DNA from 2 places in the Variovorax sp. P1_G12 genome. Region 2 is predicted to be linked to the other one. Evidence: predicted binding sites of a transcription regulator. Region 2 holds the regulator's gene; the other holds the start of a gene.
The links. The regulator FNR, encoded in region 2, switches genes on or off when oxygen is low (the NO sensors DNR and NnrR bind a similar motif). The targets are predictions, from matches to a motif close to TTGATNNNNATCAA.

Region 1: the regulator FNR is predicted to act here: its motif matches at 1,961-1,974, upstream of AC1D2O_RS00540 (PHA/PHB synthase family protein).

Annotation. Positions count from the first base shown of each region.
Region 1 covers NZ_JBFUBW010000001.1:106,601-110,004, forward strand. Annotated here, with positions in the region: gene AC1D2O_RS00525 (bifunctional acetate--CoA ligase family protein/GNAT family N-acetyltransferase) at 1-1,248, shown strand, start outside; gene AC1D2O_RS00530 (YgaP family membrane protein) at 1,319-1,534, shown strand; gene AC1D2O_RS00535 (hypothetical protein) at 1,531-1,665, shown strand; gene AC1D2O_RS00540 (PHA/PHB synthase family protein) at 2,057-3,404, shown strand, end outside.
Region 2 covers NZ_JBFUBW010000015.1:124,321-127,724, forward strand. Annotated here, with positions in the region: gene ccoG (cytochrome c oxidase accessory protein CcoG) at 1-718, shown strand, start outside; gene AC1D2O_RS18810 (FixH family protein) at 736-1,011, shown strand; gene AC1D2O_RS18815 (hypothetical protein) at 1,016-1,261, shown strand; gene fnr (fumarate/nitrate reduction transcriptional regulator Fnr) at 1,242-1,958, opposite strand; gene hemN (oxygen-independent coproporphyrinogen III oxidase) at 2,083-3,404, shown strand, end outside.

The DNA.
Region 1 (3,404 bases), on a different contig from region 2:
GCGGAAAACCGCGAATGGCTGGGCGAGCAGGAAGCCAAGACCGTGCTCAAGGCCTACGGCATCCCTGTCGTTCCGACGCTGAAAGTCGCAGCCTCGGCCGAGGCCATTTTTTCCGGAGCGCGCGAGTTGGGCTATCCATTGGTGATCAAGATCGACTCGCGGGACATCACGCACAAGTCCGATGTCGGCGGCGTCATGCTCGGCATTCGCGATCAGGCATCGCTGGACCGCGCGGTCAGCGACATGCTGCGGACTGTGCATGCCGCCCGGCCCGAGGCGCGCATCGATGGCTTCACGCTGCAGCCCATGGTGCACCGCCAGCACGCGCAGGAGGTGATCGTCGGCGCCCGCATCGACAGTGTTTTCGGTCCCGTCATCCTGTGCGGCCAGGGCGGGACTGCGGTGGAAGTCACGGCCGACAGCGCCATTGGCCTGCCTCCGCTCAACCGGAGCCTGGCGCGCGAACTCGTATCGCGCACACGCGTGTCGCGACTGCTGGCCGGCTATCGCGACCACCCGCCCGCGCAGATGGATGCGCTGTACGACGTGCTGATCGCGGTGTCCCAGATGCTCGCTGACTTGCCGCAACTGGCTGAACTCGACATCAATCCGCTGTGGGTCGACGAAAACGGTGCGCTGGCGCTCGACGCCCGCATACGGATCGCGGCGGCGCCTGGCGCCGGCGCGGACCGCTTCGCGATCCTTCCCTACCCCACGCAGTGGATTCGCACCTGCGCCTGGAACGATCGCTCGATCACCGTGCGCCCCATCCGTCCGGAAGACGAGGCCCAGCACCGGCGCTTCCTGGAAAAACTCGACCCGGAGGATGTCCGCCTGCGTATTTTCCAGATGCGACGCGAGCTTCCGCGCAGCGAACTGGCGCGGCTGACCCAGATCGACTATGACCGGGAAATGGCTTTCATCGCCGAGGCCGCCGATGCGCAGGGCGTGCCCGAGACGCTGGGCGTGGCGCGCACGGTCAGCGATCCTGACCGCGTGGAGGCCGAGTTCGCCATCATCGTGCGCTCCGACCTCAAAGGAGGCGGGTTGGGAAAGCTGATGTTCGAACAACTGATCGACCATGCCAGGAGCCAAGGCATCGGCCGCCTCGTCGGCCTCGTGCTGCGCGAGAACACGCGCATGCTGAACCTGTCCCGAACGATGGGCTTCAAGGCGGATCCGATCGATGCGGACTCCTCCGGCCTGCGGCGGATGGTCAAGGTGCTGAACGACGGCAACGGACCTTGATCCACCGCAACATTCACGATGCGAGGTCGGCGCACGATGACGGCATTCGCACAGCCAAGGAGTCGGCGCCATGATTCGCAACGTTGGAACCCTCGATCGCCTGCTGCGCGTTGGCGCGGGTGTGGTGCTGCTCGCACTGTCGATCGTGGGAATGATCGGGCCATGGGGGTTTGTCGGCGTCGTTCCCTTGGTCACGGGCCTGGTGGGCAATTGTCCTGCCTATGCATTGTTCGGTCTCAGAACCTGCGCAAACACCGATTCGCCGGCCCCGAAGGGTTCGCCATGAAAGTCATCATCCCGCGCCAAGGCCGGGCCGCAGGCATCGCGTGGAAGACGGTCGTTGCCTTGGCACTTCTGGGGGCAGGCGTGCTCTGGCTTGCCTCGGCCCTGGTGGTGGCCTGGGTGACGCAGGACTGATCACCGCCCTGGTTCAACGTCCGCTGTCGCAAGCGATTCAAGCGCCCAGTGGCTGCACGCGCGGTTTACGCCTCAATGTGTCCAGCGCCGGTCGAGTGCGGCTCGTAGCGCCCGCGTCACGGTTCGCCCTTGCGTGGCGTCAAACCGCGTTGCGACGATCGTGCCTCGTCTGGCGCACCATGATCGCCTCGCCTCCCGCACCCTGATGGCTCGATGCCGCGCCCTGGCGTAGAACCTTGTGGCGTTGTGTGCATCATCCGGATACGCCAGCGTTGCAAGCAGATGTCCATCCGAATTGATTTGGATCAAGGCCGGACGCTGTGACGTCGCCAGACTCCAGTGCGCGTCGGCATCGCATGGTTGCCGGCATGGCCCGATCAAGGACAACAATATGGACGACCCGAAGGATTCGCTGGACCGCACCCTGCATGCGGGCATGGCCCAGCTGACCCGGGGCTTGTCGCCCGCCTCCCTGATGTTGGCGTGGTCGGACTGGGCGATTCACTTTGCGGCGCAGCCAGCGCGCAGCTCGCAGGTGCTGCTGGTCCGTCCGTGGATGCAGGCGATGGAGACGGCCATTGCAGACTCCCGGTCCTTGCCGGACGTCGGAACGCCGACACCCTCCGCCAGCAAAAGCGATCGCCGTCTCGCGGATCCGTCGTGGGGCGCTTGGCCGTTCAATCTGCTGAGGCAGGCCTATGGCGCGCAAGAAAAATGGCTTCATGAGTTGACCGAAGGTGTGCCCGGCGTCGACCACCATCACGAACAGATCGTCGCCTTCGCAGCGCGGCAACTGCACGCCATGTTCTCGCCGGCGAACTGCCTCACGAGCAATCCAGAGGCCCTGCGGCAGACCGCGGCGACGGGCGGCATGAACCTGCTCCATGGTGCCCAGCACTGGGCGGAGGACTTTCAGCGCACCCTCCGGCACCTGCCGCCAAAAGACGCCGAGGTTTTCGAGCCGGGGCGCCACGTGGCGGTGACACCGGGCAAGGTCGTCCTGCGCAACCACCTGATGGAACTCATCCAGTACGCGCCCAGCACACCCACGGTCCATCCCGAGCCGGTGCTGATCATGAGCGCCTGGATCATGAAGTACTACATCCTGGACCTGTCCCCGCACAACTCCCTGATCCGCTATCTGGTCGGCAAGGGCCACACGGTGTTCGCGATCTCGTGGCGGAATCCGGACGCCGACGATCGCGACCTCGGAATCGAAGACTACCTGTCGCAGGGCCTGATGGCGAGCGTCGACGCCATCCGGGCGATCGTGCCCGATACGCGCATCCACGCCCTGGGCTACTGCCTCGGCGGCACGCTGCTCGCGATCGGGGCGGCCGCCATGGCGCGCGACGGCGACGACCGGCTGGCCACGATGACCTTGCTGGCCGCGCAGACCGACTTCACCGAGCCCGGAGAGCTCAGCCTCTTCATTGACGAGAGCCAGCTCACCTTCCTGGAGGACCTCATGGCGCGCCAGGGCTACCTCGACGGCAAGCAGATGGCCGGTGCCTTTGCGCTGCTGCGTTCGATCGACCTCATCTGGTCGCCGATGGTGCAGACCTACCTCCTCGGCAAGCGCGCACCGATGACCGACTTGCTTGCCTGGAACGCCGATGCGACACGCATGCCGTACCGGATGCATGCGGATTACCTGCGCAGCCTGTTCCTCGAAAACGCCTTGGCGCAGGGGCGCTTCGAGGTGAAAGGCAAGCCCTTGTCGCTGGGCGACATCAAGG
Region 2 (3,404 bases):
TCGCGACACGCTGATCGTGAGCTATGACGCCGCGCGCGGCGAGCCTCGCGGCGTGCCGGCGAAAGGGCGCGCATCGACCGCGGCGCCGCTGGGCCACTGCATCGACTGCCATCTGTGCGTGCAGGTCTGTCCGACCGGCATCGACATCCGCGAAGGCCTCCAGTACGAGTGCATCGGTTGCGGCCTCTGCGTGGATGCCTGCAACATCGTGATGGACAAGATGGACACGCCGCGCGGCCTGATCCGCTACGCCACGCAGAACGGCATGGCTGGCCGCTGGACGCCGCGGCAGGTGCTGCGGCGCGTGCTGCGGCCGCGGGTGCTGATCTACACCGGGGTGCTGGCGGCGCTGTGCATCGGCCTGCTCGCCAGCCTGGTGACGCGCACGCCGCTGAAGGTCGACGTGGTGCGCGACCGCGCGTCGCTGGCCCGCATCGTCGAAGGCGGCCAGCTCGAGAACGTCTACCGCCTGCAGATCATGAATGCCACCGAACAGGTGCAGCGCTACCGGATCGCCGCGGGCGGCCTCGAGGGGCTGAAGGTGTCCTCGGAGCCCGTGGTCGAGGTCGCGCCGGCGGAGTCGCGCTGGGTCGCGGTCCGGTTGCAGCTACCCTATGGGGCGGCAGCGGCGGGTTCGCACAAGGTGCATTTCGACGTCCGCGCCGAAAGCGGCAACGCCAGTGTCTCGGAGCCCGCGGTGTTCCTGGTACCGCGCTGATCAACCCAAGGACCAAGATGACGCACGACAACGACGCGATGAAACCCTGCCCTCCGTGGTACCGCTTCCCCCTGGTGTGGATGGTGATCGGCGGGCCGGGCGTGGTGGTGGTCGCGAGCTTCTTCACCCTGTGGCTGGCGATCTCCACGCCCGACCCGGTGGTGGACCAGGACTACTACCGCAAGGGCGTGGAGATCAACCGCACCCTGGCCGACAAGAAGCTGATGCCGGCCGTGGCCGGGCGCAACCACGCGGCGACACCGGGCAGCGCCGTGCCGCTGCCGAAGGAGTGAGTGCATGCAGACGCGCCGCTGGATGTGGATTCTCTGGCCGGCCTTCCTCCTGGCCTGCGCGCTCGAGGTGCTGGTGTTCGCCCTGGTCGACCCGGGCGACCTGAACTGGCGCGGCGAGGCGCTCGGTGCTTCGCGCCAGGCCGTCTACACGGTCGGTTTTTTCGTCTTCTGGCTGCTGGCCATGGGGGCGGGCGCACTGACCCTGCTGCTGACCCTGCCGGCGCGCGAGATCAACAGCCCGGCGGATTGACGATGCGGCGCAGCGCCTCGGGATCGACGATGCGCACGTTGCGTTGCTCGACCTCGACCATGCCGTCGGCCGCGAACTTCGACAGGGTCCGGCTCACGGTCTCGAGCTTGAGCCCGAGGTAGCTGCCGATTTCCTCGCGGGTCATGCGAAGCACCAGCTCGGAACGCGAGAAGCCGCGCGCGTGCAGGCGCTGGACCAGGTTCAGCAGGAAGGCGGCGAGCCGCTCTTCGGCCCGCATGCTGCCCAGCAGCAGCATCACGCCGTGTTCGCGCACGATCTCGCGGCTCATGATCTGGTGCACGTGGCGCTGCAGCGCGGTGATCTCGCGCGACAGCTCCTCGATGCGTTCGAAAGGCATCACGCAGACCTCGGAGTCCTCCAGCGCCACGGCGTCGCAGGTGTGCTGGTCGTTGACGATGCCGTCGAGCCCGATGATCTCTCCCGCCATCTGGAAGCCCGTGACCTGGTCGCGGCCGTCCTCGCTGGTGACGCGGGTCTTGAACACCCCGGTGCGGATCGCATAGAGCGAGGTGAAGGCCTCGCCGTTGCGAAACAGCGTCTCGCGCCGCTTGATCTTGCGCCGCGTCGCGACGATGTCGTCGATGCGCTGCAGCTCGCCCGGATTCAGGCCCACCGGCATGCAGAGCTCGCGCAGATTGCAGTTGGAACAGGCGACCTTGATATTTTCGGGTTTCATTGATGCAGTCGAGGTCATGGAGGGATTGTCCGACGGGGAGTGGGGTGGATGCTTGATGCAGGTCAATGATTGCAGATCGTGACGGCGGCATAGTGACACACCACAGCCCTTGCCGCCGCCCGCGATGCACCCCCCCTCCGCTCCCGTCCTCACGCCGGCCCTGGCGCCGCCGTCCACCGTACTGCGCCGTTTCGACTGCGCCGGCCCGCGCTACACGTCCTATCCCACGGCCGATCGCTTCGTCGACGCCTTCACGGCGGACGACTACGCGCAGGCCCTCGAGCAGCGCGGCGGGGCCGGCGCGAGCGCGCGGGCGCTGTCGCTGTACGTGCACATCCCGTTCTGCGAATCGCTCTGCTACTACTGCGCCTGCAACAAGATCGTGACCCGGCACAAGAGCAAGGGGCGCGAGTACCTGGACTACCTGTCCCGCGAGATTTCGCTGCAGGTGGAGAAGCTCGGCCGCGGCGCGGTCGTCCGCCAGCTGCACCTGGGCGGCGGCACGCCGACCTTCCTCGACGATGCCGGCCTGCGGGAACTCATGGCCATGCTTCGCGGCGCCTTCACGCTGTCGCCGGACGGGGAGCATTCGATCGAGATCGACCCGCGCACCGTCGACCGCGAGCGCCTCGTGACGCTGGCCGAACTGGGCTTCAACCGGCTGAGCTTCGGCGTCCAGGACTTCGACCCGGAAGTGCAGAAGGCGGTGCACCGGATCCAGCCCGCCCGGCAGGTGTTCGACCTGATGGCGGTGGCCCGCGGGCTGGGCTTCGATTCGGTCAACGTCGACCTGATCTACGGACTGCCGCGCCAGAGCCCCGCGTCCTTCGACCGCACGCTGGAGCAGGTCTGCGCGCTCCGGCCGGACCGGATCGCGCTCTATGCCTACGCCCACCTGCCCGAGCGCTTCAAGGCCCAGCGCCGCATCGCGACCGAAGCCCTGCCCGATGCCGGCGCCAAGGTCGAGATGCTGTCGCGCTCGATCGCCGCGCTCACCGCCGCGGGCTATGTCTACATCGGGATGGACCATTTCGCGCTGCCTGGCGATGCGCTGGCGGTCGCCCGGCGGCAGGGCCGGCTGCATCGCAACTTCCAGGGCTACAGCACGCAGCCGGACTGCGACCTGGTGGCCCTGGGCGTGTCGGCGATCGGCCGCATCGGCGCCACCTACAGCCAGAACGCGAAGACGCTCGAGGAATACTACGACCTCCTCGACCAGGGCCGCCTGCCGGTGGTGCGCGGCCTGGCGCTGACGCGCGACGACGTGCTGCGGCGCGCCGTGATCATGGCGATCATGTGCCAGGGACGGGTGGACTTCGAGGCTGTCGGCGCGGCCCACCTGATCGACTTCGAGCACCTCTTCGCGGCCGAACTGGCCGCGCTCGAACCGCTCGCGGCGCAGGGCCTGGTGACCCTGGGCGACCGCTCCATCGAGGTCACGCCCCT